3 regions of the Yersinia sp. SCPM-O-B-9106 (C-191) genome follow, and region 1 is predicted to be linked to each of the others. Evidence: predicted binding sites of a transcription regulator. Region 1 holds the regulator's gene; each other region holds the start of a gene.

Region 1 (10,713 bases):
TAATGGAAATCGGGTCAGTTTCGATTTAATGAAGGAAACCCTGCGTATCACCAATTTGGGTGATATTAAGGTCGGTGATGTGGTTAATTTGGAACGCGCGGCTAAATTCAGCGATGAAATTGGTGGGCATCTTATGTCCGGGCATATTATGTGTACCGCCGAAATAACTAAAATATATACATCAGAAAATAACCGTCAGATCTGGTTTCGACTGCCCAGCGACGATTTAATGAAATATGTATTACATAAAGGTTTTATCGGTATTGATGGCATTAGCCTGACTATCGGTGAAGTCGTAAGCAATCGTTTTTGTGTGCATTTGATCCCAGAGACACTGGCGCGCACCACATTAGGTAAAAAGCGTTTGGGGCATAGAGTGAATATCGAGATAGACCCACAGACGCAGGCGGTGGTGGATACCGTTGAGCGGGTATTAGCGCAACGCGATATTGCACAGCTGTCTGCAGCGGCAGCTGATAAAGCTATCCGGGGATAGGATACTAAAAGAGTAGGGGGCTGATGAGCCCCCACCTTGACAGCGTTTTTAGAGACTAACGCGCCACTCGAATACCGCCTTCTACGCCATTTGGACTGAATAATACCTGCCACAATTGAATGTCTCTGGCGCGGAATGCACCCGCACAAGCATTCAGATAATAGCTAAACATCCGTTCAAATCGCGGTGAGTAATTCTCCGCTAAATTCGGCCATGCGGCTTGGAAGCGTTCATACCATGCCATCAGTGTTCGGTCGTAATCTGCCCCGAAATTATGCCAGTCTTCCATGATGAAATAAGGTTCGCTGGCTTGGGCTATATGTTGTACTGACGGTAGACAACCATTAGGGAAAATATACTTATCAATCCACGGGTCAACGCTCAGGTCAGTACGATTAGCGCCAATGGTGTGCAGTAAAAATAACCCATCAGGCTTCAGATTTCGGTTAGCCACCTCAAAGTAGGTGCGATAATTTTTGGGGCCGACATGCTCGAACATTCCTACAGAGACGATGCGGTCAAATTGTTCATCCAGGTCGCGATAATCTTGCAGCAAAATAGTGACATCCAAACCTTCACAACGTTTTTGGGCCAATTTTTGCTGTTCAGCCGAGATGGTCACGCCGGAGACGGACACCCCGAAATGACGTGCAGCATAAGCAGCAAGCCCGCCCCAGCCACAACCAATATCGAGCAAGGTCATGCCGGGCGCTAATTGCAGTTTCTCACAAATCATCTGCAATTTGTTTTCCTGCGCTTGCTCAAGTGTTGTGGCGTCTTTCCAATAAGCGCAAGAATATTGCATATTGGGGTCGAGCATGAGGCTAAACAGGTCATTGCCCAGATCGTAATGTTCTTTACCGACAATCCAGGCTCTTTTCTTTGATTGCAAGTTGATTATACGCGCAGCAGCAATGCGTAAAGTATCTTTGAAATGGTGTGGAAGTTGTTTTTCCAGACCCGCTCTGAGAACGCGTTGGAAGAAAATATCCAGACGGTCACATTCCCACCAGCCATCCATATAACTCTCACCTAATGCCAAAGATCCTTCTTGTAATACCCGTTTGAAGAAGTTCGGGTTATTAACTTGAATGTCGAAAGGGCGTGAGCCATTGATTTCAATATCAGCCCGATTCAGCATTTCTTGTATAATGCGAAACCACGGATTTTCTTGAATACTTTGGTCTTCAATACAGGATGAACTCATAGCTTCTCCATCACTTTCTTCTGACTTATGACGCGCGATAAAATTTATATACGCGGGTACATACCAATAAAGTTGGTGTCTGGTATCCATTACGGACAGAGGAAGATTAAGAAGAAACCCTAATGACACTTTGGTTTAGGGCAACTCATCCATAAGAGGAAATGTGACGCAATCCACGCGCACAGAAAATGCTTAAGATAATGCTTTTTTTAAATGGTAATCTAATCAGTTCGATTGAGTATAGGCTGGCCGGAGCGCTTTCTCAATAATAAATCGCGTCCGGCCTGCATGTTCTTTAGTGACTATTTTTATTGGAGATTATGACTCCGCGTAATTATAGTCATCATTATTAGTATGGCTTTTTTCATTTTTCATCGCGTAGCAATGAATGCCATAACCTAATATGGCTAAAGCGACCGTCGATAGCATCACCGTGACTGTTGCCAGTAAAGGTTGGCTGATAAAGAGCGAAACTATCATGCTGGCAATAAAACACAAACCCAACTGAAGTGTGTTTTGTAGCGCTGCCGCTTTGCCAGTATTCGCCGGAAAGGGCATTAATGCATTCGCTACGATAATAGGGTAGCAGGCACCATTCACCAGCGCCATTATGCAAAACGGAATAAGTAAGGTCACCAGTGTTGGTGTCGTCAATGTGGCGATCAGATAGAGCGCAATCATACTGAAGGCATAACCGGCCAACAGCCACGGCAGTAGAGTGTTGCCTTTAATTCGACTCAATGCACTGCGACAAGCAAAACCCCCTAGCAGAAAGGCTAATGTTTGTGGAACATAACTCAAACCAATGGCATTCGGGCTATATCCCATATCACCTAAAATAAAAGGCGAGCCGGTTAACCAGGCGAAAAAACCGGCGCTGCATGCAGCAAACATCATTACGTTGCCGCTAAATACCGGAGATTTCAGCAATTGCCAGAAACTAATGGCACTTTTGCTTTTAAGCCCGTCATCCGAGGCCCCTTTTTTCCGTTCCTTAAGCAGTGCGGTCGGGATCAGCAGTAGCAATGTAATCGCCAATAAAACGACAAAAATTGACCGCCAACTGAAGTGGTTTAATAGCCACGCACCTAATAAAGGGGCTAGCGCAGGGGATAACGCCACTAAAGGCATTATGGTCGCAAACACCCGATTGACTTTGCTACTGTGGTATCTATCTACCACCAATGCTTGCCAGCTCACGGCTGCAGAACAGACTCCCACCGCCTGAATAAAACGCAGAACCAATAACTGTGCCGCTGTTTCAACCCATAAAATCCCCAAACAGCCGATGGCAAATAAACCCAACCCGACTAATAGCACAGGTTTACGGCCTAACTTATCGGAAACAGGCCCCCAGATAAGTTGAGCGATAGCGAAACCAGCGAGAAAGATACTGAGGCTGGCACTGATGGAGCCGGCAGAGGTGCGCAGCTCTTGTTGCATAGCGCCAAAGGCAGGCAAATACATGTCGGTGGCCAGGTACCCCAACATGCTCAAACCGGCCAGGTAGAACATGAAACTAGAAGTCGTTTTCATTTTTTGTGTCTCATTATAATTTTGCAGGCAAAACTCTTATCATGGAAATTCCATTGCGGGGGGCATTCTAGCGGCGAGCTATTCTGTTGTGAAACGGTAATATTTGCGCCATGCTATCAAAAAAATTGATAGTAAATATTCAGTCTAAGGGAAGTGCAGAATCATGTGGTCAGAATATTCATTGGATGTGGTCGATGCAGTTGCCCGCACCGGGAGTTTCAGCGCTGCTGCTCAAGAATTGCACCGCGTCCCGTCAGCGGTAAGTTATACCGTGCGCCAGTTGGAGGAATGGCTGGCCGTGCCGTTATTTGTACGGCGTCACCGGGATGTAGAATTGACGGAAGCGGGCAGGGTTTTTATCAAAGAAGCCCGAGATGTTATCAAAAAAATGAATGGCACGCGGCGACAGTGCCAGCAAGTGGCGAATGGGTGGCGTGGGCAACTCAATATCGTGATCGATAAAATCGTCAAACCTCAGCGGAGTCGCCGCTTAGTATTGGATTTTTATCGCCATTTTCCTGATATCGAACTGCGGGTACGCTATGAGGTATTTAATGGTGTCTGGGATGCACTGGCGGATGGCCAAGCTGAAATGGCCATTGGGGCGACTCGCGCCATTCCGGTTGGCGGGCGGTTTATCTTCCGCGACATGGGCTTTTTGACTTGGCATTGTGTGGTGAGCGTCAATCACCCCTTAGCCCACTTAACCGGTTCCCTTATTGATGACCAATTGCGGCCTTATCCCTCACTCTGTTTGGAGGATACCGCGCGAAATCTGCCGAAACGAGACACCTGGACCTTGGATAACCAACAGCGTTTAGTGGCACCCGATTGGGCGACGGGAATAGATTGCCTGTGTGCAGGATTATGTGTCGGAATGGTGCCCGCGCATATGGTGTCGCCCTTGATTGAACAAGGGAAACTGGTGGTATTAACCTTGGCCGAGCCACTTCCTGATAGCCCGTGTTGTTTGACGTGGGAGCAGAATAATCATTCGCCAGCTTTAGCATGGATGCTGGCGTATTTAGGTGACAGTGTCACACTTAATAATGAATGGCTAAAAGATGATAATGCCGTGATTGAGGACTGAACGCACAGCGTTAGCTGCCGGTAACATGAGGGCTACCGGCAGGTGAAGATTAACGGCGGTAATCGCGGTAGGGGCCATCAGCAACAGAGCGGCGCTCGACCAGCTTAGGGTGTACTTCAATCGTTTGTGGGTCTTCGCGTTTACTGACAATTCTGTCGAGCAACATGGCAAAAGCGGTTTCACCTAATCTCTCTTTTGGCTGATGAATAGTGGTTAGCGCCGGTGAGAAATACCGCGCATTGCGCACATTATCATAGCCGATCACCGAAATATCTTGTGGCACCCGCAGGCCCAATTCATCCGCCGCGCATATTGCCCCCATCGCCATAATATCGCCGCCACAGAATACGGCGGTCGGGCGGTGTTTTTGCGTCAGAATTTGGTGCATAGCTTTATAACCGGATTCTGGCTCAAAATCCCCCTGAACCACCCATTCGTCACGTAGCGGGATATTGGCCTCTTCCAGTGCTTTCAGGAAGCCCTGATGGCGACCACCACCGGTATTCCGTGATAACTGACCGGGAATAGCACCGATATCACGATGACCGCGCTCAATAAGATAACGGCCAGCTAAATAGCCACCTTCGAATGCATTATCAATAATCGAGTCAGTAAAATCGCCACGGGCGGTACCCCAGTCCATCACCACCATTGGAATATTGCGATAATCTTCTAACATCCCCAGCAATTGTTCAGGGTATTCAGAACACATCACCAATAATCCATCGACACGCTTTTGCGCCAGCATGGATAGATAGGCTTTTTGTTTATCAAGATTATTATGAGAGTTACATAAAATCAGGGTGTAACCTTTGCTATAACAACTATTTTCAACCGCTTCGATCACCTCAGCAAAATAGGGTGCTTCACTGGATGTTGCCAACAAACCAATTGATTTAGTGTGATTAACTTTCAAGCTGCGGGCCACAGCACTGGGCGAATAATGCAGCTCTTTAATGGCCGCCCACACAGCGGCTTTGGTATTTTCGGCGACGAAACGAGTTTTATTGATAACGTGCGAAACGGTGGTGGTGGACACACCCGCGTGTTTGGCCACATCTTTAATCGTTGCCATAAAAAGAATGACTCCTAAGCTCACCTGTTACAGCAGGTAAGTATTATGTTAATCGTTTGCCCGTATGACTCGAACACCGCTCAGACAGAAACACGATAGTAGGCTGGTAAGTTGAATCAGCAGGCTGTCTGAGAGGTTTTATTGGACGTTATGAGTCGGCATACAGTTATGAACTGCGAATTTTGGCTGATCTGGAGGAAAAGTGAAAGCGTTAATCAATGTTATAAAGTGCGTAATGAGCACAAGATTTTTTTTCTTAACTGTGGGAAAATGATTTAACGCACTAATTGTGTGCCTTTACCTTACTATACTTGAAGTATGACGAGTATAAAGATTAACCGGCTGAGGAGTTTTTATGGATACCAATCTGAAAATGTCGCTGATTACGACTGTTGGTGCGCTGGCAATGATTATTGTTTTTAGCTTCGTGGCGGTAATGAATTAATTAAACCGCTTGCCGGTATGAAGCCATTAGTAGGGCGGTTAACCCGCCCTTAATTATTTCTACTGATAATAACCACGTGTGTATCTTTCTGTTTGCGCGGTATCAGGCTAAATTTTTCTCAACGAAAGACCAATTCACTAAAGCCCAGAAGTTCTCCAGATATTTTGGTCGCGCATTACGATAATCAATATAGTAAGCGTGCTCCCATACATCCACCGTCAGCAGTGGTTTATCCGCAGTCGTCAGCGGTGTTGCCGCATTTGAGGTACTGACAATCGCCAGTGTGCCATCCGCTTTTTTGACCAGCCACGTCCAGCCTGCGCCAAAGTTTTTCACTGCCGCATCAGTAAATTGTGCTTTAAATTCAGCGAAAGAACCAAAGGATTGATTAATGGCATCGGCAACTTTGCCAGTAGGTTCGCCGCCACCATTTGGTGATAAACAGTGCCAGTAAAAGGTGTGGTTCCAGACTTGGGCTGCATTATTAAAGACACCGCCACTGGAGGTTTTAATAATCTCTTCCAAGGATTTACCCGCAAACTCAGTATCCTTAATCAGATTATTGAGGTTGACCACATAAGTGTTGTGGTGCTTGCCGTAATGGTACTCCAGCGTTTCTGCAGAAATGTGCGGTTCCAGTGCATTTTGTGCATAAGGTAATGCCGGTAATTCAAAAGACATCGCTCTCTCCTTTCGGGGTTGCTCAGGGTGTTTGCTCCTCAAATCCGATCTTTCGCAGTCGCTAAGATAGGGTGAGGGGCGGTTAAAATCGTAATTGTTGTATTTTTGTTGTGGGTATTAATCTTAACAACTTTCAACAGAAATGACAGAGATAACCATATCGTTTGATGGGGTATTGCGTAAAAACCATGCACTGATGTTATTCGATTAAGGGGAGTGATGATTGGGTTATTGGCACCCGATAGCGTTACCGGGTTCGATATTAGTGAATGGTTTTTATTAGCGAATAGATTCTGATTAGCGAATAGTTTTGGGTGTTACGACGCGGCGAGCGCCAACATAATGATCTTGCCAGTAGTCATTATCTAGCATGCTAATACGAATGTCTTCACCCGTACGCGGCGACTGAATAAATTTGCCGTTGCCTAAATAAACACCGACATGATCAGCAACACCACGATTAGCTATATTAAAGAAGACTAAATCCCCACTTTCTAATTCAGCGCGCTTAACCGGCGCAGCATCGCGTAAATGATACATTTCATTCGCTGTACGCGGCATTTTTATTCTGATGACATCTTTATAGGCGTAATAAATAAGCCCGCTGCAATCAAAACCTGTATTAGGGGAGGTACCGCCCCAGCGATAAGGTTTACCGACTTGCTTCATCAGTTTACTCATCGCAGTCTGTTTGGCGTGCTGGTAGCGTTTTTTATGTGCAGGGCTGAGCTTTATCTTATTATTTGCCGCTAATTCGGCATCCGCTTTACCTTGGGCTTTATTTCGGTGGCGGCCATAAGCGACTTTCTCTGTTTTACTCACCGCCGCTTTTTTATTGGCTGCGGTTTTAATCTGTGGTTTTTTAGTTGCGATTGTTTTACTCGGAATTGTTTTACTGCTGCTTGATTTTTTTCCTGTAGTTTTAGTGACTTCCGGTGTTTTCTTCTTAATGGCTTTGCTGGCAGTAGCCGCTGTTTTCTTTTTATCGTTATTGGCGATTGTTTTATTTGTGACATTTTTACTGGCGGTTTTATTGCTGGTCACTTTGGCTTTTTTAGTTGTTTTATCGGCTTTACGTTTTTTACGGTCATCAGAGTTGGCCTGACTGATTTGGCCTTTCTTTTGCTCAGCCGAGACGTGAGCCTGCGGCGAAGCATGCGCAAGGTTTAGAAATAGCTGGGTAAACAGCAGCACAAACAGCGTAAGAATTAAACGCATAATAACGCTACCAACCTTGGCCCTGAAATGAATACGAAGAGTCACAGTATTGCTGAAACTCAGGATATAAAAAAGCAGAGAGCGACAGGATTTGAATCGATATTGTGAGAAAACATTAATGGCGTCGCAATCGTCGCTTTTTCACCCGGTAAATGGCCTTAAATCAACCATATGTCAACGGGTTAGCTGCCCGGTACTTCTGGTATCCCACGATGAAGATAATAATGAAGTCATGGGATCAAAAATGTTATTCTGAATGCACATATTTGTAGCTGACAATATAACCATTTGCTGACAGAGTAAAGCCCCTGCAAAAGATGGCGTTTTATTCCAGTAGTGACAGTCGCTACAATAGACAGGACGCAATAATAAAATAGCCCTAATGGTTAGGTTCTAAGTATTGTAGCCACGAAATGGCTTGAGGAAGCAAGAAATGACGACGATTGATAAAATTCAGCGCCAGATAGCAGAAAACCCAATCCTGCTTTACATGAAAGGCTCGCCTAAGCTGCCAAACTGCGGTTTCTCGGCTCAGGCGGTACAGGCGCTATCCGCGTGTGGCGAACGTTTTGCTTATGTTGATATTTTGCAAAATCCTGACATCCGTGCTGAGTTGCCAAAATATGCTAACTGGCCAACCTTCCCACAACTTTGGGTTGACGGCGAATTGGTCGGCGGTTGTGACATCCTGATGGAAATGTATCAGCGTGGCGAACTGCAACAACTGCTGAAAGAAACGGCAGATAAATACCGTACTGAAGAAGAAAAACCCGCAGCAGAGTAATATGCTGGCAGGTCAGTATAAAAAACAAAAGGTGGCTTGCTGGCCACCTTTTTTAATGGGTCAATGTCTATTTTTTGCTGGAACCCTATTGCTCGGATTCGCCCGCAGGTACCGGCCAGCCACCGAGTTTCTTCCAACGATTGACTAACTCACAGAATAATTTTGCCGTTTGCATTGTATCGTACAAAGCAGAGTGTGCCTGGCTGCTATCAAACGGAATACCTGCCGTCAGGCAAGCTTTTGCCAATACGGTTTGCCCCAGAACCAACCCACTGAGCGCTGCGGTATCGAAGGTGGCAAAGGGGTGGAACGGGTTGCGCTTCAAGCTAGCGCGTTCAGCCGCCGCCATCACAAAGCTGTGATCAAAGTGGGCATTATGCGCGACGATAATGGCGCGGTTGCAGCCTTTATCTTTCAATCCCTTACGAACGGCTTTGAAAATGGCGTGTAAAGCATCATGTTCACTGACCGCACCCCGTAATGGATTGGTGGGGTCTATCCCATTAAATGCCAGCGCTTCCGGTTGCAAATTGGCACCCTCGAACGGCTCTACATGAAAATGGAGCGTTTCATCAGGCAACAGCCAGCCATCCTTGTTCATTTGCAAGGTGACGGCGGCAATTTCGAGTAATGCGTCGGTTTGAGCATTAAAACCGGCGGTTTCCACATCAATTACTACGGGGTAATACCCACGAAAACGGCCACTCAGGGCGTTAAGGTCACTTTTATCTGCCATCAGTTTCTTATCTTCAACGAATTCAGCACGCATTATGTCAAATTTTGGCGTGGGATGCAGGGGGATATCGCGATGAGAAAAAAGGCACCTTGTTGGTGCCCTCTGGTTAATCAGTTTCCGAGGCCGTGTCCAGCACTCTTATTCTCGATTAACTCGATTTTGTAACCGTCGGGATCTTCGACAAAAGCAATAATTGTATTACCGCCTTTTACCGGGCCAGCTTCGCGGGTCACTTTGCCCCCAGCATGACGAATTTGGTCGCAGGTGGCGGCAACATCATCCACACCCAGTGCCAGGTGACCAAATGCAGTCCCCATTTCGTAGCTATCTACACCCCAGTTATAAGTCAGCTCAATGACTGAGCCTTCACTCTCATCGCTATAGCCGACGAATGCCAGTGAGTATTTATACTCGGTATTTTCGCTAGTACGCAGCAAACGCATTCCTAATACCTTGGTGTAGAAATCGATGGAACGTTGTAAGTCACCAACGCGGATCATGGTATGGAGTAAGCGCTTCATAATACCTCTTTATTATCAATAATTTAAAATTGAAAATTTATTGCAAATCAAAGCTAATTTATAATCATATAGTAATATCATTGCACTCACTACCCTATGACGGTCAGTTTATGTGGTGCAAATAAGAACGGCCAGGCATAGCCTGACCGTTATGAAACCAATAGATTGATAGATTACAAGGTCGGGTAGTCGGTATAGCCCTTAGCACCGCCGCCGTAGAAAGTTTCGCCGTCAGGTTCATTCAGTGGCGCATTTTGTTGCAACCGCTCAACCAGATCCGGGTTGGAAATATAGCTACGGCCAAAAGCGACGGCATCAATAAATCCTTTCTCAATCAGGTTTTCAGCTTTTTCTGCAGTATAAGCACCGGCACCGACAATCACACCTTTGAAGCGGGCGCGCACAGCATCGCGGAATGCATCCGAATAAGGCTTGCCACCCGCCCAATCTGGCTCAGAAATGTGCAGAAACGCGATATTGCGTTTGTTTAATTCTTCAACCAGATACAGCGCCGCTTCTTCCTGATCTTCACCATTATCCAGACCATTGAACGGCCCCAGCGGTGAAATACGGATACCAATATGTTCAGCACCCCATTCAGCCGCAGTGGCATCAACCACTTCCAACGTCAGGCGAGTACGGTTTTCAATGCTACCACCGTATTGGTCGGTACGCTGGTTTGATGCCGGAGACATAAATTGATGCAATAAATAGCCGTGTGCCGCATGCAATTCGATATAGTCAAACCCAGCTTCACGAGCATTGGCTGTCGCCTGGCGGAAATCATTAATGATGCCTGGAATCTCTTCCGTTTCCAACGCGCGCGGGGTAGAGCAGGGAACACGAACCCAAGCCCCGGATTCATCACGGATCGTCGTGCGAGTGTCTGCAGCAATTGCTGAGGGCGCAACAGGGGCTTGTTGG
Region 2 (10,713 bases), 650 kb from region 1:
CGCAAAACCTCACCAACCAATTCAGGATCCAATGCGGAGGTTGGCTCATCAAATAAGAGTACATCAGGCTCCATCGCCAATGCCCGGGCAATGGAAACACGTTGCTGCTGGCCTCCAGAAAGATGTACCGGATATTTAGCACGCGCGCGCTCATCAATCCCGACTTTATCCAAATAGCGAATCGCTCGCTCTTTAGCCACTGATTTACTTAACCCTAATACTTGAACAGGGGCTTCCATCACATTTTCCAACACCGTCATATGGCTCCATAAATTGAAATGCTGGAATACCATCGTCAGACGCGTGCGAAGTAATTGTAGCTCTTTCTTATCAAAAACTTTTAGTTGTCCGTCTTTATCGCGCACCAGTCGAATATCTTGATTATTGACACTGATCGACCCTTCGCTGGGTTTTTCCAGGAAGTTGATACAACGTAAAAAGGTACTTTTCCCCGATCCGGACGAACCAATAATAGAAATAACGTCCCCCGCTTTGGCTGAGAGTGAAACGCCTTTTAACACCTCATGTTCCCCATAATGCTTATGCAATTCGGTCACAGACAGTTTAGTTTCAGCTATTTTAGGTTTTAGTGTGTCAGTCATAGTTTTTAATGTGTCAGTCATAAAGTTCTCCGTACTTAATGCGATGCCTGAGGTTTTATATGTGCCAGCCAACGTTTCTCTGCTTGGCGGAACAGGCTAATTAGCGTAAAGGAGATAATCAGATAAAGTACGGCAGCAATACCAAAAGCATAAAACGGCTGATATGTCGCAGCGTTAATATCACGCGCTATTTTCAGTATATCTGGCACCGTGGCGGTAAAAGCCAACGCGGTAGAATGCAGCATTAAAATAACTTCATTACTATAGGCGGGTAAAGCAATACGCAGTGCGGAAGGTAAAATAATACAGCGATACATTTTAAAGCGTGAGAAACCATAGGCTCTGGCAGCCTCTATTTCGCCATGTGGCACCGAACGAATCGCGCCCGCGAAGATCTCCGTGGTATAAGCACAGGTATTGAGTGTTAGTGCCAAAATAGTGCAATTCAGCCCGCTGCGAAAAAAGGCATTAAGTAGATCGTTACCTCGGACTATCTCTAAGCTGTACATTCCAGAATAAAATATCAGTAATTGCACATATAATGGCGTACCACGAAAAATATAAGTAAAGATCCATACCGGTAAGCGAATCCAGCGCCGCTCGGCTACCCGAGCTACTGCCAACGGAATTGCCAGTAACCCACCCATCACGACAGAGCTAATTAATAGCCACAGGGTAACGGCCATGCCGGTAAATCGATAGCCATCACTCCAAAGCAGGGCTTGCCAATATTGATGTAGGATTTCTATCATAGTTCGGCCCTCTTCACTCCGTGGGAATAGCGCCGTTCCAACCACAGTAAAACACCATTCGAGATGGTGGTAAAAATCAGATAAACCACACCAGCCACCAATGCGAAGAAGAACGGCTGATAAGTACCTTTTCCTGCTAACTGTGTGGCTTTGACCACATCATTCAGCCCTAAAATAGAGACCAATGCCGTCGCCTTAAGGATCACTTGCCAGTTATTACCGATACCTGGTAGTGCGTAGCGCATCATGGCAGGGAACATAATTCTGCGGAAAATCTGGCTAGAGGATAAACCAAATGCTCTTGCTGCTTCAATTTGACCAGCCGGAACTGCCATATAAGCGCCACGGAAAGTTTCAGTGAAATAAGCTCCGTAGATAAAACCAAGGGTGATAATCCCAGCTGAAAGAGGATCAATATTAATTTGTTCGAAACCGAGAGATTCAGTAATGCTATTTAGGAATATCTGCAATCCGTAGAAAATCAGCAGCATTAAAACTAAATCAGGTACACCGCGGATCAGCGTGGTGTAACACTCAAATAAGCCTGATAAAAGGCGATTTGACGATAATTTCCCACCGGCACCTATTAAGCCGATAATCACTGACAGCAGCACTGAACACAGTGCCAACTCCAGCGTCACCAGCGCACCTTCAAATATCAGTTTGGAATATCCATCCAGCATCTGGGTTATCCTATTTTACTGAGTAAGGAGTCTGGTTAATGACTTTGAGTTCATAGCCCAATAACAACCCCTGCCCAAATTAGGGCAAGGGTTATTTCATCCAGCGGAATTAACCACCGTAAACATCAAAATCGAAATATTTTTTCGCGAGTTTATCGTAGGTGCCATCTTTGCGCATTTCTGCAAAGGCTTTATCCAATGCCGCTTTCAGTTCCACATCATCTTTACGCAATCCCATACCGGTACCGATGCCAAAGAATTGATCATTTTTGACTGACGGGCCAGCGAAAGCATAATCTTTACCTGCTTCTTGTTTGAGGAAACCTTCATTACCTGCGACTTCATCCTGGAAAGCGGCATCAATGCGGCCAGAACTCAAGTCTGAATAGATTAGATCCTGATTTTGATAGGCAACAACATCAATACCTTTTGGCTGCCACTCAGCATTGGCAAATGCTTCTTGAGTAGAACCTTGTAATACCCCAACACGCTTACCTTTCAAAGCAACCAAAGTGGGTTCAACTTTACTGCCTTTCGGGGCGATTAAACGGGCATTAGCCGCGAAAAGTTTGTCGGTGAAGGCAATCTCTTTTTGGCGTTTTTCAGTAATAGAGAGTGAAGAAATAATCGCATCAATTTTTTTAGCTTTCAGCGAGGGAATCAGCGCATCAAAATCACTTTCAACAAAAGTACATTTGGTATCAATACGGTTGCATAGCTCTTTTGCTATATCAATATCAAAACCTACCAATTCACCACTGGCATTTTTCGATTCAAAAGGAGCATACGTTGGGTCTGTACCAATTTTGATATCTTTAGGAATAGCAGCAAAAGCACTGCTGGCAGCAGCCAATGCTAATATTAAAGGCAGAACCAAAATCTTCTTATTCATACATAATCCTCAAATTGATTTTTGATGCCCAAAGTACGTTAGTTTTATCTACAACCCTTAGCGTCCCTAACAATAAGTTTCCATAAATCGATGTGCAGTAATCGTGCCAGTAATTATCAGGAGAGAAAGCTGATTCCATCACTGCTTTATTGGCATAAAAACCACTCAGTATGGGCATAGGGTCGTAGACAAAAACTGAATACGCAATCTATGCAACTGTGCACATTCTGAAACAGCATTATTGTGGTGCATAATGCGCCCCATTTCAGTGCGATGTTGCACAAATGTATCAATTTAGGGAGAAATGTTAATTGGCACCTTGCCAGCGAATGAATAGATCTTTAGGTAGCTCGATATCAAATTGATCAATAACCCGGTTAACGGTCTGATCAATAATATCTTCGATGGTTTCCGGACGGTGATAAAACGCAGGCATCGGCGGCATAATGACCGCGCCCAATTCAGCAGCCTGTACCATCAGCCGCAGATGGCCTAAATGCAGGGGGGTTTCACGCACACACAACACCAGTGGGCGGCGCTCTTTCAGTATAACATCAGCTGCGCGAGTCAATAAACCATCGGTATAACTATGGGCAATACCAGATAACGTTTTGATTGAACAAGGTAAAATAACCATGCCACTGGTCTTGAATGACCCCGATGAGATACATGCGGCGATATCACGAGAATCGTGTACTACATCCGCAAACGCCTGCACATCCTTAACACTAAGCTCCGTTTCAAGCGCTAGCGTCTGGCGCGCCGCATTGCTGAGAATCAAGTGAGTTTCCACGCCCTCGACCTGTTGCAACACCTGTAACAGGCGAACACCATAAATGGCGCCGCTGGCACCACTGATGCCAATAATAAGTCGTTTCATGGAAAACCACCTCACACTAAAGCCGCTTAATAATTATGTGCAGCATAACCGAATAAGGCCAAACTTTGCCGCATCAGGTACTGATTAGCAAGTTATGGCACTAAGCTATCTTACATAAAAAAAGGTGCACCGCGCTTGAACGCTGGTTGCACCTTTTTGATTCACACTCTGTTTTTCCGCTACGGCAACATATTCTCTGCCATAAACTGGCGTAACTTAGGGTGTTAACCCTCGTTATGCATTTCCAGGTTTTCCGCTTCGTTATGATTACGCAATGCTTGCGCATCATCGTTGCGTAACGACTCCAGATATTCCAGATAGCTTTGATCCACATCTTTAGTGACGTAAACGCCATTAAAGACTGAGCACTCAAACTGAGTGATATCTGGGTTATCTTCGCGTACAGCCTCGATAAGGTCAGTAAGATCTTGGAAAATCAGTGCATCTGCGCCAATTAGCTGGCGAATCTCGTCGACTTCACGACCATGTGCGATTAACTCATTGGCACTTGGCATATCGATACCATACACATTCGGGAAACGAATCTCCGGGGCGGCAGAGGCGAAATACACTTTACTTGCCCCAGCTTCACGCGCCATTTCGACAATTTGTTCCGATGTGGTACCGCGCACAATCGAGTCATCCACCAATAATACATTCTTACCACGAAATTCTGCGCGGTTAGCATTCAGTTTACGGCGCACTGATTTACGGCGTTCCTGTTGGCCCGGCATGATAAAGGTACGGCCAACATAACGGTTTTTCACAAACCCCTGGCGGTACGGTTTATCCAGAATTCGGGCGATTTCCAGCGCGATATCACAGGAAGTTTCCGGGATAGGAATGACAACATCGATATCCAGGTCTTCCCACTGTTTGGCAATTTTTGCACCTAATTTCTGCCCCATGCGCACACGCGCACTGTAAACAGAAATTTTATCCATAAAGGAGTCTGGGCGGGCAAAATAAACATACTCAAACAAGCACGGATTGTATTTTGGATTTTCCGCACACTGGCGGGTGAACAACTGGCCTTTTTCGGTGATATACACTGCTTCGCCCGGTGCCACATCACGCAAAAATTCGAAACCAAGGGTATCCAGCGCCACACTTTCAGAAGCGACCATATATTCATTACGGCCATCAGCAAGAGTCCGTCTGCCAATAACCAGTGGACGAATACCGTTAGGATCACGGAAAGCAACCATACCGTGGCCGATAATCATCGCGACACAAGCATAGGCACCACGAATCAACTGATGCGTAGCAGCAACAGCGGCAAAAATGTTGTCAGACTCCAACGGATAGTGCTGGAAACGGTCCAATTCACTGGCAAAAATATTCAGCAGAATTTCTGAGTCAGAAGTGGTATTCACATGACGGCGAGAAACTTCGAATAATTTTTTTCTCAACTGGTGAGCGTTAGTCAGATTACCGTTATGAGCCAAAGTGATGCCAAACGGTGAGTTAACATAGAAAGGCTGAGCCTCGGAAGCACTGGAACTGCCTGCCGTTGGGTAACGAACATGACCAATCCCCATGTTCCCCTGTAAGCGCAGCATATGCCGGGTTTCAAATACATCCTTCACCAAGCCGTTCGCTTTACGCAGCCGGAACCCATTATGGGCATCAATGGTAACGATGCCCGCAGCATCCTGGCCTCGGTGCTGAAGCACCGTCAGCGCATCATAAATCGACTGGTTTACCGGTGCAAAACCGGCGATACCGACAATACCGCACATGTTGTCTTTTCCTCATAAGCCGCTCCGAATCGGTAATTGATTCGGTAAGAAACTCGACGTGCTCTGCAGATAGTCAAAAAACCACCTGATGATATAACTGAACTGCGGGATTAATTGCGACTGCTTCCAGTCAACACTCTGTGAGAAACCGGTAAACGTGTCCAGAAAGAACAACATGGCAGAGACAATCAGAACGCCTCTCAGCGCCCCAAAACAGATCCCCAGCACTCTGTCAGTTCCTGATAATCCCGTACGTTCAACCAGCGAACTAATCACATAGTTAACAATAGCCCCGACGATCAATGTCGCGATGAACAAAATGCCGATAGCAATTCCGTTGCGAACCACTTCGTCCTCAAAACGAGTGAAGTAGACAGCAAGGTAAGTGTAAAAATGACTGGCAACAAAAAACGCACATCCCCATGTAACAAGTGACAATGCTTCACGGACAAAACCCCGGATTAAGCTGACTAAAGCAGAAAATCCGATAATCCCTATAATGACGTAATCAATCCAGACCATGACTATTCCAATGACGAAATCGCCGCTGCATCCTGTTCGCGGCGAATTCTAACAGAAAAAGAAAACGTTTGCGTAGAGGAATTATGACCGGCGACAAATTAAAGTGCGGCGATTTTAAAAACAACAATCACCGCACAAACTTAGCGTTAAAAACCCTGAACACCCTGATGTTTTAACCTTTCTTCAAACTTTAGCGCCCCGTGCCATAAGGCTTAACCTGCCCATTCAGACCACTTAATGAATTAAGTTCTGGCAAGGCCGATTGTAGCTTTTGCTTTGACGCATCCGGCCCCACGAAGACGCGGGTAATCTGGCCCTGAACCGGCGTTGCTGGCACTGTAAATGCCCGATGGCCTGACAAGCGCAGTGTCGCAACAATTTCATTCACTTTGGCCGCATTTTTCAATGCCCCCAGTTGGACAACATAAGCCTGCCCTACGGGTGCTTTTTCTTCCGTGGCCGGTTTGCTTTCCGGCTGAGTTTCCGGTTTAACCTCAGGTTTTGGCTTAACTTCCTGCGGTTTTTTCTCGACTGGAACTGGCTTACTTTCGACTGGTTTAACCTCAGCCGGTTTTTTCTCGACCGGTTTCACTTCAACCGGCTTACTTTGTAGCGGTGGCGGTGCCACGATAGTCGGTTCAGACGGCAAATTACCGGCATCATTAGCGGCCTGAGAGGCGGAATCATCTTTAGGGACTTCCACAGCTTGCGCTGCGCCTTCCGGCGGCGCAATAGGTAGAGGCTGATTGATCGGCGGAACCGCATCAATCTCCTGGCTATCACCGGGTTTTGGCACTAATGGAATGGCAGCAAACTCATCCTCATAATGCTTCTTTTTACCATCCAGCAACCCCGGCAGCACAATCACGCCCAAAGCCACCAAAATTATGGTCCCAACTAAACGGTTCTGGAACTTACTTGCCACTCACTCGCCCCTCAATGCTTTATCAATTCAAGCTGTTACAAATTCAACGCTGCCATGACGTGAGCAACTGTATGGAAAGAGCCACAGACAATGACCACATCCTGTGGTTCTGCATCCTGCATAGCTTGTCGCCAGGCAGTTTCGACATCACTAAACTGGCGTGATTGTGCCAAATACTCGGCTAATTGCTCCGCACTGGCTCCACGCGGCCCTTCCAGCGGCGCGCAGTACCATTCATCAACTTGCTCAGATAAGCATGCCAACGTACCACCAATATCTTTATCCGATAACATCCCGACTACCGCGCGCACTTTGCCCTGTTTGGGCAATTTAGCCAGTTTATCAGTCAAATAACGTGCTGCGTGCGGATTATGAGCCACGTCCAAAATCAACAGTGGCTGCTCACTGACTATCTGAAAACGCCCAGGTAAACTGGCGGCCTGCAACCCCTGGCGAATCACCTCTTCGCTCAATGACAATCCGGAATAATGCAATACTGCCAGCGCAGTCGCAGCATTGGCTAGCGGCACATTCGGCAACGGTAACTCGCTCCATTGGTGACCATCGCAGTGCCATTTCCAGCTTTTTTCTTGCTGACTGAATTGCCAAGCGATATCCCGCTGATACAAGTACGCACCGAGTTTTGCAGCAACATCTGCAATAGACTGTGGCATATCAGGTTCGCCTACCACCGCGGGTTTACCCGCACGGAATACACCGGCTTTTTCCCGGCCAATACTGTCACGATCAAACCCCAGCCAGTCAGTATGGTCTATTGCAATGCTGGTGATGGCGGCAACATCCGAATCAACAATATTAGTTGCATCCAAACGCCCACCTAAGCCCACTTCGAGAATGACCACATCAAGCTTAGCCTGCTTAAACAGTTGCAATGCAGATAAGGTACCGAACTCGAAGTAAGTCAATGATATATCTTGGCGCCCGGCTTCAATTTTGGCAAAAGAATGGCTATGTTCGGCCTCAGATGGCTCTTGCCCCTGAATACGAACGCGCTCGGTATAACGCAGAAGATGGGGTGAGCTATATACCCCGACCCGCAGGCCCGCTGCCAGTAAAATGGATTCCAAGGTACAGCAGGTGGTGCCTTTGCCATTAGTACCGGCAACGGTAAATACTTTAGGGGCAGGTTTAAGCAAATCCAGACGCTCAGCAACCTGTTTAACACGCTCCAGCCCCAGCTCGATTGGCTGAGAATGCAAACGTTCAAGATAGTAAAGCCACGCGGCCAAAGGCGACGTGGCTTGGGGAATTTGATTGTTGTCCATGAGTCCCACCACTGACCTTTATAGCCATCCTACTTCAAGCTGCATGTGCGTTGGCTGCTTTCATTCACCCGAATCATTGACTGGTGTCAATTCATCGAGATTCTGAGCCTCTCATGAGACTCACCCTGCGAGCCGGCGTAAGCGATATTCAGCATGGTTTACAACCAAGTTGTCACTCAATTGCCGCCATCCTGCAACTCGAATTATTTTGGGTAAATATTTTCTTTTTTAAAGCGATAAAGCTCAAGCAACGATAATGCACAATAATCGGGCACCACCTTATCAGGGTGATGCCCGTTCAGTTAATCAGGCATCAGCCTGATTATTAGTCACCGCTGCATCAGCCTTGGCTTCAACCACGCTTGGCTGCGGCTGATGAGTCAATTTCGACAAGATGCTGGCTAGCGTCTGACGCATAACCGGACGGCGAACTATCATGTCGATAGCGCCTTTTTCAATTAAAAATTCACTGCGTTGGAAACCCGGTGGCAGTTTTTCACGAACAGTTTGTTCGATAACCCGAGGGCCAGCAAAACCGATCAATGCTTTCGGTTCAGCAATATTGATATCACCCAACATCGCCAGACTAGCGGAAACACCGCCCATGGTCGGGTCAGTCAGCACTGATATATATGGCAAACCGCGCTCTTGCATTTTCGCCAGAGCAGCACTGGTTTTTGCCATCTGCATCAGAGACATCAATGCTTCCTGCATACGGGCACCGCCACTGGAAGAGAAACACACCAGTGGACAATTATCTTCCAGCGCTTTTTCTACTGCGCGAACAAAGCGAGCACCTACTACTGACGCCATTGAACCGCCCATAAAGGCAAATTCAAATGAAACCGCCACAATAGGCATCCCTTGCAAGGTTCCTTTCATAGCAACCAAAGCATCTTTCTCGCCTGTCTCTTTTTGTGCAGCAGAGAGGCGATCTTTATACTTTTTGGAATCCCTGAATTTCAGGATATCCTTCGGCTCCAGTTCGCTACCCAATTCGACTTCACTGCCAGCATCCAACAGCATATGTAACCGCGCGCGGGCGGACATTCGCATGTGGTGATCACACTTAGGACACACTTCCAGATTGCGCTCTAACTCGGCACGATAAAGTACCTGACCGCAACTGTCGCATTTTGTCCACACCCCTTCAGGAATACTCGCTTTACGGGTTTGTGTGATATTGCTTTTGTTAAGAATTCGTTCAATCCAGCTCATCGATGACCTTTCTGTTTGAACCTGGCTATTGCCAGTCCGCTGTGCGTGCTTTAACCATCTTCCTGAAAAAAACCAATAAAAATACCCATGTTATAGGCCGGTACAACGTAGCTGTAACCAAGGCACTAAACTGGCACTAAACTCGGATTATCCACAGGAACAGACCATAAATGTTACTCATTAAACCATATTGGCTCGACAGTGTAGATAAAAAACTGGTCGAACCCACGGCTCAGGTAACGTTTTTACTGATTTTTCTGACGAGAACTCGCACGCCGATGGCGCCAGACCTCAAATACGCCGGGTAAAATTGACACCACAATAATGGCGACAATCAGTAATTTCAGATTTTCCTGAACAAACGGCATGTTACCAAACCAATAGCCAGCATAGGTGAATAACAGCACCCATACTAATGCCCCAATCACGTTATAAGCGGCAAAGTGACGATAGGACATTTTCCCCATACCCGCGACAAACGGCGCAAAAGTACGAATAATCGGGACAAATCGCGCCAGAATAATCGCTTTGCCACCATGTTTTTCATAAAACTGATGCGTTTTATCCAGATAACTGCGACGGAAAATTTTGGAGTCCGGGTTACTGAATAGTTTTTCACCGAATACCCGGCCAATGGCGTAGTTGACGGCATCGCCCAGAATGGCAGCCGTGACCATCAAAGCAACCATAACATGGACATTGATATCATTGGAGGGCAAGGAAGCCAAAGCTCCGGCCACAAATAACAGAGAATCACCCGGTAAAAATGGCGTCACTACCAGGCCAGTTTCACAGAATAAAATCAGGAATAAAATGGCATAAACCCAGATTCCATACTGCGCCACCAGCTCCGCTAGATGAACATCAATATGCAAAATAAAATCAATAACGAAACGTATAAATTCCATAAATATTCTCGAGAGGTAAACGAGCTTAATCTTTGATTGAGCGAGTTTAGCTGAACTTCCTTAGGGATTCCTTAACCCCCGCTCACCAGACAGTCAAACTCGCCTTATTATCTAAAATAAAGTGACATAAAATAAGGCTACGATTCAGTCATCAGCTAAAAAAAGTGGCCCCATCGGCGCTTTCGGTAATGCAAAGTGTTCAGGATAGTCGACGGCGACTAAATATAATCCTTCCGCTTTGGCGGTTGCCGCTGCACGTGCTCGGTCTTTCAGTGCGAGCAACTCTGCTATCCAAGTGACATC
Region 3 (10,713 bases), 2.0 Mb from region 1:
AAGCTCGGGCATTGACACCTCCCGACTGCACTTGTTGATGCCCCTCCATTTGTAAGAATAATTCCCCCTGTAGAGTTAACGAAGGGGGCGCTGCGGTAATATATTGAGGAATAGCAGAAATAAGCGGTGCTTTATCCGTCCAGTCCTGACCTTTCAAGCCATTTCCTCGACTCAAAATTTGAGTCAGGTTTCCTGACTTATAAACCAGTGTGACCGCAACGCCATCTATTTTGGGCTGCACCCAGAGATTCTTCCGCCCCGCCATCCAGTCAATAAGTGCAGTTTCATCTTTAAGCTTTTTTAAGCCGGTGTGAGCAACAGGATGAGGACTCTTCCCGTTACCCGCAATCAACGTGCTATTCTTCGTATCCGGTAGCCCATGACATAATCGCCACCCATGCAGTTTGTCCTGCAATTGATCATAAATATTATCAGAAAGCAGGCTAATACCTTGCTGGTGATATGCCAAATCCCACTGAAAGAGCTGCTTCTCCAAAAGATTAATTTCGCCTGACATTCTTTCTTCTGACCATTCAGGGCACACAGACTCCGCTCTGGCCCCCCAATTTATAAAACCAAGAATCAGTAGGCTTAGTATTTTCAATTTTTTGCGCATTCATCAGTACCTCCCTTTGCTGGCGGGCAGTAAAACCTGAAATGGCTCGTCCGTCGAAGGGGAAAAAACTTAAATGCGTAAGTGACCGAATAATACTTTTGCACTTGCTGCAACAAGCTGAAATTACGCAATGCTCCCCGCAAAATCATAAAAACGTGCTGTTTATGGGCGAAACATTGAGGTGAAATGTGTTGTAACGCTGCATGACGCGTTACAGCCGTGTATACTGTGCGGAGATTCACACTTCTGCTTTCTACATATCAACCTAATCAACTGAAACGTCATCATGGTTCAAGGCACGCTATACATAGTTTCTGCACCTAGTGGGGCAGGGAAATCAAGTCTGATTCAGGCTTTGTTAAAAACACAACCTTTGTACGACACGCAGGTTTCTGTTTCTCATACCACACGTGATATACGTCCAGGGGAAAATCACGGCGAACATTACTTCTTTGTTTCTAAGGAAGAATTTTGCCAAATGATTGATGACGATGCTTTTCTTGAGCATGCCAAAGTTTTTGAAAATTACTATGGCACCTCACGTCTGGCGATTGAGCAGATTCTCGCAACCGGTGTCGACGTGTTTTTAGATATCGACTGGCAAGGCGCGCAGCAAATTCGCGCAAAAATGCCGACCGCGCGCAGTATTTTTATTTTGCCTCCATCCAAAGAAGAATTGGATCGCCGCTTGCGTGGCCGTGGGCAGGATAGCGAGGAGGTTATTGCAAAGCGAATGGCGCAAGCTGTCGCGGAGATGACCCACTACGCAGAATATGATTATTTAATCGTGAATGATGATTTCAATCTGGCATTGTCTGATCTGAAAACCATTATTCGCGCTGAACGACTGCGTTTAGGCCGCCAGAAACAGCGGCATGACGCTTTAATCACCAAATTATTGGCAGACTGAACAGAGTTTCAGTATCATGCCCAGTCATTTCGTCACCTGTGGAGTAGCAGAATTATGGCACGCGTAACTGTTCAAGACGCTGTAGAGAAAATTGGTAACCGTTTTGACCTGGTGTTGGTCGCTGCTCGTCGGGCACGTCAAATCCAGTCCGGCGGTAAAGACGCACTGGTTCCAGAAGAAAACGATAAAGTTACTGTGATTGCGCTGCGCGAAATCGAAGAAGGCCTGATTACAAATCAGATTCTCGATGTACGTGAACGCCAAGAACAGCAAGAGCAGGAAGCCGCAGAGATCCAAGCGGTAACCGCGATTGCTGAAGGTCGTCGTTAATTAGACAGCGAGTCTACTTTGTACCTGTTTGAAAGCCTGAATCTGCTGATTCTACGTTACCTGCCAGAGGAGCAGATTAAGCGCCTCAAACAGGCATACCTTGTCGCACGTGATGCTCACGAGGGTCAGACACGCTCCAGTGGTGAGCCCTATATAACTCACCCGGTTGCTGTGGCCTGTATTCTTGCGGAGATGCGGCTCGATTACGAAACCTTAATGGCGGCGCTGTTACATGACGTCATTGAAGATACCCCTGCTACCTATCAAGATATGGAGCAGTTGTTTGGGAAAAGCGTAGCCGAGCTGGTCGAGGGCGTTTCTAAACTCGATAAACTGAACTTCCGCGATAAGAAAGAAGCCCAGGCGGAGAACTTCCGCAAAATGATCATGGCGATGGTGCAGGATATCCGCGTCATTTTGATCAAACTGGCTGACCGCACCCATAACATGCGAACGCTGGGCTCTTTGCGCCCGGATAAACGTCGCCGTATTGCCCGCGAAACCCTTGAAATATATAGCCCACTGGCTCACCGGTTGGGTATTCACCATTTAAAAACCGAGCTGGAAGAGCTGGGTTTTGAAGCGCTTTATCCCAATCGCTACCGCGTGATTAAAGAAGTGGTGAAAGCCGCACGTGGTAACCGCAAAGAAATGATCCAAAAAATCTTGGCGGAAATTGAAGGGCGTCTGACGGAAGCTGGGATACCTTGCCGCGTCAGTGGTCGAGAAAAGCATCTCTACTCAATCTATTGCAAGATGAACCTGAAGGAGCAGCGTTTTCACTCCATCATGGATATCTATGCTTTTCGGGTTATCGTTAAAGAAGTCGATACTTGCTATCGCGTGCTGGGGCAAGCTCATAGCCTGTATAAACCCCGCCCTGGCCGAGTAAAAGACTATATTGCTATTCCTAAGGCTAACGGCTATCAATCGTTGCATACCTCATTAATCGGCCCTCATGGAGTTCCGGTAGAGGTACAAATCCGTACTGAAGATATGGATCAGATGGCCGAAATGGGGGTTGCAGCACACTGGGCTTATAAAGAGCAAGGTGAGTCCGGCACCACCGCACAGATCCGCGCTCAGCGCTGGATGCAAAGCTTGCTGGAATTACAGCAAAGCGCGGGCAGCTCATTTGAATTTATTGAAAGCGTAAAATCTGATTTGTTCCCTGATGAGATTTACGTTTTCACCCCGGAAGGGCGCATTGTTGAATTGCCTGCCGGTGCAACACCTGTCGATTTTGCTTATGCCGTGCATACTGATATTGGCCATGCTTGTGTTGGCGCGCGCGTTGATCGTCAGCCCTATCCACTTTCTCAGTCACTCAGCAGTGGCCAAACTGTTGAGATAATTACCGCTCCGGGTGCGCGACCAAATGCCGCTTGGCTGAATTTTGTTGTCAGCTCGAAAGCTCGCGCCAAAATTCGTCAATTGCTGAAAAACCTTAAACGTGATGAATCGGTAAGCCTTGGTCGCCGATTACTGAATCATGCTTTAGGAAATGGCCGAAAACTGTCTGATATTTCTGAAGAAAATATCAAACATGAATTGGATCGTATGAAGTTAGCAACGCTGGATGATTTGCTGGCGGAGATTGGGCTGGGTAATGCAATGAGTGTGGTGGTGGCGAAAAACCTCTTGGGTGACCCGTCCACGCTGGCAACTTCTGGTACCCGTAACCTGGCAATTAAAGGTGCCGATGGCGTCCTGATTACCTTTGCCAAGTGCTGCCGCCCAATTCCGGGTGACCCAATTATCGCCCATATCAGCCCCGGCAAAGGTTTGGTTATCCATCATGAGTCCTGCCGTAATATCCGTGGCTACCAAAAAGAGCCAGAGAAGTTTATGGCGGTTGAATGGGACCAAGAGACTGAACAAGAATTTATTGCTGAAATTAAAGTCGATATGTTCAACCAGCAAGGTGCCTTGGCAAATCTGACTGCGGCAATTAATGCGGCCGAATCAAATATTCAAAGCCTGAATACTGAAGAGAAAGATGGCCGGGTATACAGCGCCTTTATTCGCCTGACTACTCGTGACCGAGTCCATCTGGCTAACATTATGCGTAAGATTCGTATCATGCCAGATGTGGTCAAAGTCAGCCGTAACCGTAATTAACGCCTATGAATCCTCAACGCTATGCGCGGATTTGTGAAATGCTTGCTACCAGGCAGCCGGATTTGACGGTTTGTCTGGAGCAAGTACATAAACCTCATAATGTCTCCGCGATTATTCGCACTGCTGATGCCGTCGGCATTCATCAGATTCACGCGATTTGGCCTACCCCTGAAATGTACACGCGGCTCTCTTCGGCTGCCGGTAGCAACAGCTGGGTTCAGGTAAAAACACACTCTGATATTACCGATGCTATAACTCATTTAAAATCGCAAGGTATGCAAATACTTGCGACGCATCTATCTGATAAAGCAGTTGATTTTCGTGAAATTGATTATACTCGTCCAACCTGTATTTTAATGGGGCAGGAAAAAACGGGGATATCTAAAGAAGCTTTGGCAATGGCTGATAAAGACATCATTATTCCGATGATCGGAATGGTGCAATCCCTGAATGTATCAGTCGCTTCAGCACTCATTTTATATGAAGCCCAGCGGCAGCGGCAAAATGCCGGCATGTATCACCGAACACAAAGTGTTTTGTCAGAAGATGAGCAACAGCGGCTATTATTTGAAGGTGGCTACCCGGTGCTGGCGCAAGTGGCTAAACGCAAAGGGCTTCCCCGGCCTCATATTGATGAGCAAGGCCAGGTTATCGCTGATGTGCAATGGTGGTCAGCCATGCAATCCACGGAGTCTTAAATGAAAGGCCGCCTACTGGATGCCGTACCCCTCAGTACACTTTCCGGTGTTGGCGCGAGTCAGGCCGGAAAACTGGCTAAGATGGGTCTGGAAACCATTCAAGACCTGCTGCTTCACCTTCCGCTACGTTACGAAGATCGCACACGACTATACCGAATTGGCGATCTGTTGCCCGGCCTTTCCGTCACTGTTGAAGGTGAAGTTCTCCGCTCTGATATCAGTTTTGGCCGCCGCCGCATGATGACCTGCCAAATCAGCGACGGTAGCGGTGTGCTCACCCTGCGCTTTTTCAATTTTAATGCCGCAATGAAAAACAGCTTATCGCCGGGTAAGCATGTAATTGCCTATGGTGAGGCTAAACGGGGAAATACTGGCCCTGAAATCATTCACCCAGAATATCGGGTGCATGGCGAAAATATCGGTGTTGAATTACAAGAATCATTGACCCCCGTTTACCCCACAACGGAAGGTATTCGTCAGGCAACTTTGCGTAAACTTATTGATCAAGCTCTGGCGATGCTGGATTCCAGCGTCATTGCTGAATTGTTGCCGATTGAATTAAGCCGCTCGCTGATCAGCCTGCCAGAAGCGATTCATACTTTGCATCGTCCACCAGCAGACATTCAACTAGCCGAGTTAGAACAAGGCAAGCATCCTGCTCAGCGGCGGCTGATAATGGAAGAACTGCTGGCCCATAACCTCAGCATGCTGGCGGTCAGGGCGGGAGCACAAAGTTATCGGGCGCTATCCTTATTGCCCGAAGAACAACTTAAACAACGTTTTCTTGCGGCACTGCCTTTCACGCCAACCCAAGCCCAACAGCGGGTTGTGGCGGAAATCGAGCAAGATATGACACATAATTTCCCGATGATGCGGCTGATTCAAGGGGACGTTGGCTCGGGAAAAACACTGGTTGCCGCACTGGCCGCACTGCGTGCTATTGCCCATGGTAAGCAGGTCGCGTTGATGGCTCCCACTGAGTTATTGGCTGAACAGCATGCCAATACTTTCCGCCAATGGCTGGAACCGTTAGGTTTACAAGTAGGCTGGCTGGCTGGGAAACAAAAAGGCAAAGCACGGCTGGCACAACAAGAAGCTGTCGCCAGTGGTCAGGTCGCCATGGTCGTGGGTACTCACGCCATGTTTCAGGAGCAAGTGCAGTTTTCTGGATTAGCACTAGTTATTATTGATGAGCAGCATCGTTTTGGTGTTCACCAGCGGCTCGCGTTATGGGAAAAGGGTGAGGAGCAAGGCTTCCATCCACACCAGTTGATTATGACAGCAACCCCCATTCCCCGAACGCTGGCTATGACGGCCTATGCTGATCTCGATACCTCGGTCATTGACGAACTGCCCCCTGGCAGAACCCCAGTCACGACAGTGGCGATTCCAGATACTCGCCGCAGTGATGTGATTCAACGGGTTAAAAATGCCTGTTTGGAAGAGGGCCGACAAGCTTATTGGGTCTGCACCTTGATTGAAGAATCTGAGCTGCTGGAAGCCCAAGCCGCTGAAGTTACCTGCGAGGAGCTGAAAATTGCCTTGCCGGAGATTAAAGTCGGTTTGGTACATGGCCGGATGAAAGGGCCAGAAAAACAAGCAGTTATGCTGGCTTTCAAACAAGGTGAATTACAATTACTGGTTGCTACCACCGTGATTGAAGTTGGGGTTGATGTACCGAATGCCAGTTTGATGATTATCGATAATCCGGAGCGGTTAGGGTTAGCGCAATTGCACCAGTTACGTGGCCGCGTGGGCCGTGGGGCCGTCGCTTCACACTGTGTTCTGCTGTATAAAACACCGCTGAGTAAAACGGCTCAGATGCGTTTGCAAGTGCTGCGCGACAGTAATGACGGTTTTGTTATCGCCCAGCGGGATTTAGAGATTCGCGGCCCCGGCGAATTATTAGGGACGCGCCAAACCGGCAGTGCCGAGTTTAAAGTGGCTGATTTACTGCGCGATCAGGCCATGATTCCAGAAGTGCAAAGAGTGGCTCGTCACCTACATCAACAATATCCCGAACATGCACAGGCATTAATAGAACGCTGGCTACCAGAGCGAACGCGTTATACCAATGCTTGATGATTAAGGGGCGGTTTTGTCCGCCCCTTAAGACTATTCTTACAACAGAATTATCCCACTACCGCCGGGAAGATTGGCAGCAACAGATAAAGCTTAATCACGATCACATTGACGATATCAATAAAGAACGCACCGACCATCGGCACCACCAAGAAAGCTAAATGTGATGGACCGAAACGGTCAGTAATGGCCTGCATATTCGCAATGGCCGTCGGTGTCGCACCTAAACCAAAACCACAATGGCCCGCCGCTAACACGGCCGCATCATAGTTTTTACCCATCAACCGATAAGTAACAAAGATAGCGTACAGCGCCATCGCCAATGCTTGTACCGACAAGATAACCAACATCGGCAATGCCAGTGAAGCCAGTTCCCACAGTTTCAGGCTCATCAAGGCCATTGCCAGGAACAGTGACAAACTGACATTCCCCAACACCGAAACCGCGCGATCAAAGACTTTATAGAAGCCGATTACCGCGAGTGTGTTACTGAGAATAACTCCGATGAATAACACGCAGACGAAGGTCGGTAATTCAAACATCGTGCCCTGTAACGCACTAGAAATCACTTGGCCAGCCATCAGGCAAATCGCAATCATGGCGATGGTTTCGACCAAGACCAATGAAGTTATCATGCGGCCCGCCGAAGGCTTTTCAAAAGCGGAGGGTACTTCGCTGTCCTCTGGGGTGCCATCTGGTGTGGAAGAGTGTTTGACCAGATAGCGAGCCACTGGGCCACCAATCAACCCGCCCAAAACAAGGCCAAATGTTGCACAAGCCATGGCCACTTCAGTTGCATTTTCAAAGCCATAGCGTTCAACAAACACTTTGCTCCATGCTGCGCCGGTACCGTGCCCACCGGATAATGTAATTGAGCCAGCCAATAAGCCCATGAGCGGATCTAAACCCATCAGCTTCGCGAGAGCGATGCCAATTGCGTTCTGCATCAGTAGCAAACCAACGACCACAAAGACAAACACACTCAAGGCCTTGCCACCGGCGCGTAAACTCGCCAAGTTAGCATTCAGGCCAATTGTTGCAAAGAATGCCAGCATCAAGGGGTCTTTCAGCGACATATCAAAACTGATTTCCCAACCGAGGGTCTTTTGCATCAGCAGCATCATGAAAGCCACCAGCAGGCCACCGGCAACAGGTTCTGGAATAGTGTACTTTTTTAGAAAAGGGACTGTTTGTACGAGTTTTCGGCCTAACAATAAAACCAGACAGGCCGCGACTAGCGTGCCGTAGGTATCGAGATGAAACATCTTGGTACTCCATGCGATTAAAATATCGAATAAAAATATGACGTTAGACAGTTCCTTAATAAACGCCAAAGCAGTAAGAAGAGGATTAGAAAAAAAAATCCTCTCGATTACAAGTTTAGTAAAAGAAAAACATGAACTAGCGGCAAACAAGAATATTTAAGAAAACACAGCGCAACCGATTGCTTTTGTGAGGCAGATCATTAAAATGCCCTCTTTGCCGATCCGGGAATGCCACTCCATGTCTACGCAATCCGCCGAACTTGATGCACCGCAGCAAACAACAACTCGCCCCAGCGAACTCATTTATCGTTTAGAAGACCGCCCGCCACTCACCCAAACTTTGTTTGCCGCATGCCAACATTTATTGGCTATGTTTGTCGCGGTGATAACCCCCGGCCTGCTAATTTGTCAGGCGCTAGGGCTGCCAGCGGAAGATACCCAGCGCATTATCAGCATGTCACTGTTTGCCTCCGGCCTGGCGTCGCTGCTGCAAATTAAAACTTGGGGGCCGGTGGGCTCTGGCCTGTTATCCATTCAGGGCACCAGTTTTAACTTTGTTTCTCCGCTGATTATGGGCGGTTTGGCGCTGAAAAATGGTGGGGCTGATATCCCGACCATGATGGCGGCCTTGTTCGGTACCTTGATGGTTGCGTCCTGTACCGAAATTATACTTTCCCGTTTCTTGCATCTGGCGCGCCGCATTATCACCCCTCTGGTATCCGGTATTGTGGTGATGATTATCGGCCTGTCATTGATTCAAGTTGGGCTGACATCTATTGGTGGCGGTTATGGTGCGATGAGCGACCATACTTTTGGCTCACCTAAAAATCTCTTATTAGCCGGCTCCGTGCTGTTAGTCATTATTTTACTGAACCGCCAGCGCAATCCGTATCTACGAGTGGCCTCTTTGGTTATCGCCATGGCAGTGGGTTATCTGTTGGCGTGGGCGCTAGGTATGTTGCCTGAAAGCCGCCCAGTGGTAGACACCGCCCTGATTACCATCCCAACGCCGCTGTACTATGGTTTGTCTTTTGACTGGAACCTGCTGGTACCGCTGATGCTTATCTTCATGGTGACCTCACTTGAGACCATCGGGGATATCACCGCAACCTCAGATGTATCAGAGCAACCGGTTCGCGGCCCGCTGTACATGAAGCGCCTCAAGGGCGGTGTATTAGCAAATGGTTTGAACTCCATGCTTTCCGCCGTGTTTAACACTTTCCCGAACTCCTGCTTTGGCCAAAACAATGGAGTTATCCAGTTGACCGGGGTTGCCAGCCGCTATGTCGGTTTTGTGGTTGCACTGATGCTGATTGTTCTGGGCCTATTCCCTGCGGTGGCTGGGTTTGTGCAGCATATTCCAGAACCCGTGCTGGGCGGCGCAACTCTCGTCATGTTCGGCACGATTGCCGCTTCCGGTGTGCGGATCGTCTCTCGCGAAACCCTTAACCGCCGTGCGATTATGATTATGGCGTTGTCATTGGCGGTCGGTATGGGTGTGGCACAGCAACCACTGATTCTGCAATTTGCACCTGACTGGATCAAAACTCTGCTTTCTTCCGGAATTGCCGCTGGCGGTATTACTGCCATCGTACTTAACTTACTCTTCCCAGAAGAAAAATAATCTTTACGCTAATACGTCACTGAAATGGCCGGTCGGAAAAGACACCGGCCATTTTTTTATGCCCCGATAACTGATTGTCTATTGAGCTAATGAACAATTTGCGGCATAAACAGAGTTCCGTATACAGACTGGCGTGGAAATACCGGATGAAATTTCTCGGGAAAGTGCTGCTAACGTTATTACTGCTATTAGTACTGTCTATAGTGCTGTGCTATGTACTGCTTCAAACTAGCTGGGCTGCTGGTTGGTTAAGCCGTTGGGTCAGTGATAACAGTGAATATCGCCTCTCTCTGGGGAAAATAGACCACTCATGGTCACAACCTGGGCAAATCAGCTTTACTGATGTCACGCTAGGGCGGGCCAAGCAACCTCCATTTCTTATTGCTCAGCAGGCCGTATTTGGTCTGGGCTGGCAACAACTGACCGAGCCTCGCCATTTTCTCAGCCTTAATTTGCAAAATGGTAGTTTAACCCTCAATAACAGCACATCACCGCTACCTTTGCAGGCTGATACTTTGCGGCTGACCAATATGGCGCTGAATACCACTATTGAGCCGCAAAATGCGGCTGGTCAGTGGAAAGTGGTTGGGCAACAAGTCAATGGCGGGCTGATCCCTTGGCAGCCACTACCCGGTAATAGTTTGGGCGAAAATGCCCAATTTCAGTTCAGCGCGGGTTCTTTGACCATCAATGGCATTACTGCTGAAAAACTGTATCTGCAAGGTTCAATACAGAAAAACACTCTTACTTTGAATAATTTCGGGGCTGATATCGCGCAAGGGGAACTGACGGGTAATGCCAGCCAATCCGCTGACGGAAGTTGGCTAGTCGATCGCTTGCGCTTGAGTAATATTCGCCTGCAAACCTCGGCAGCATTAGAAGATATCTGGAAGACCTTTTTACAACTTCCGCCTATTACGCTAAAGCGCCTTGATTTAATTGATGCGCGGGTTGAAGGAAAAAACTGGGCGTTTAATGATTTAGATCTCACTCTTAAAAATATCACGTTTAAGCAAGGTGACTGGCAAAGTGATGATGGGGAATTATCCCTTAATGCCGGTGACATT

The links. Region 1 encodes PurR, which represses purine synthesis genes. Its sites were predicted from a motif close to CANGCAAACGTTTGCNTG; they were not measured.
Region 2: a site for PurR is predicted at 6,131-6,148, ahead of cvpA (colicin V production protein). Genes of this name have one in related genera too.
Region 3: a site for PurR is predicted at 8,191-8,208, ahead of gltS (sodium/glutamate symporter). Genes of this name have one in related genera too.

Annotation. Positions count from the first base shown of each region.
Region 1 is NZ_CP110791.1:2,313,235-2,323,947, reverse strand. It holds gene OP863_RS10665 (riboflavin synthase) at 1-496, shown strand, start outside; gene cfa (cyclopropane fatty acyl phospholipid synthase) at 552-1,703, opposite strand; gene punC (purine nucleoside transporter PunC) at 2,022-3,239, opposite strand; gene punR (DNA-binding transcriptional activator PunR) at 3,403-4,329, shown strand; gene purR (HTH-type transcriptional repressor PurR) at 4,379-5,404, opposite strand; gene OP863_RS10640 (YnhF family membrane protein) at 5,760-5,849, shown strand; gene sodB (superoxide dismutase [Fe]) at 5,952-6,530, opposite strand; gene OP863_RS10630 (C40 family peptidase) at 6,828-7,748, opposite strand; gene OP863_RS10625 (Grx4 family monothiol glutaredoxin) at 8,182-8,532, shown strand; gene rnt (ribonuclease T) at 8,618-9,268, opposite strand; gene gloA (lactoylglutathione lyase) at 9,379-9,789, opposite strand; gene OP863_RS10610 (alkene reductase) at 9,963-10,713, opposite strand, start outside.
Region 2 is NZ_CP110791.1:2,963,168-2,973,880, forward strand. It holds gene hisP (histidine ABC transporter ATP-binding protein HisP) at 1-602, opposite strand, end outside; gene OP863_RS13515 (ABC transporter permease) at 638-1,354, opposite strand; gene OP863_RS13520 (histidine ABC transporter permease HisQ) at 1,351-2,037, opposite strand; gene argT (lysine/arginine/ornithine ABC transporter substrate-binding protein ArgT) at 2,147-2,929, opposite strand; gene OP863_RS13530 (UbiX family flavin prenyltransferase) at 3,237-3,809, opposite strand; gene purF (amidophosphoribosyltransferase) at 4,034-5,551, opposite strand; gene cvpA (colicin V production protein) at 5,564-6,073, opposite strand; gene dedD (cell division protein DedD) at 6,264-6,998, opposite strand; gene folC (bifunctional tetrahydrofolate synthase/dihydrofolate synthase) at 7,034-8,284, opposite strand; gene accD (acetyl-CoA carboxylase, carboxyltransferase subunit beta) at 8,591-9,502, opposite strand; gene OP863_RS13560 (DedA family protein) at 9,748-10,410, opposite strand; gene truA (tRNA pseudouridine(38-40) synthase TruA) at 10,555-10,713, opposite strand, start outside.
Region 3 is NZ_CP110791.1:4,318,883-4,329,595, forward strand. It holds gene ligB (NAD-dependent DNA ligase LigB) at 1-616, opposite strand, end outside; gene gmk (guanylate kinase) at 903-1,526, shown strand; gene rpoZ (DNA-directed RNA polymerase subunit omega) at 1,581-1,856, shown strand; gene spoT (bifunctional GTP diphosphokinase/guanosine-3',5'-bis pyrophosphate 3'-pyrophosphohydrolase) at 1,875-3,977, shown strand; gene trmH (tRNA (guanosine(18)-2'-O)-methyltransferase TrmH) at 3,983-4,675, shown strand; gene recG (ATP-dependent DNA helicase RecG) at 4,676-6,757, shown strand; gene gltS (sodium/glutamate symporter) at 6,808-8,022, opposite strand; gene OP863_RS19540 (uracil-xanthine permease family protein) at 8,261-9,646, shown strand; gene OP863_RS19545 (AsmA family protein) at 9,793-10,713, shown strand, end outside.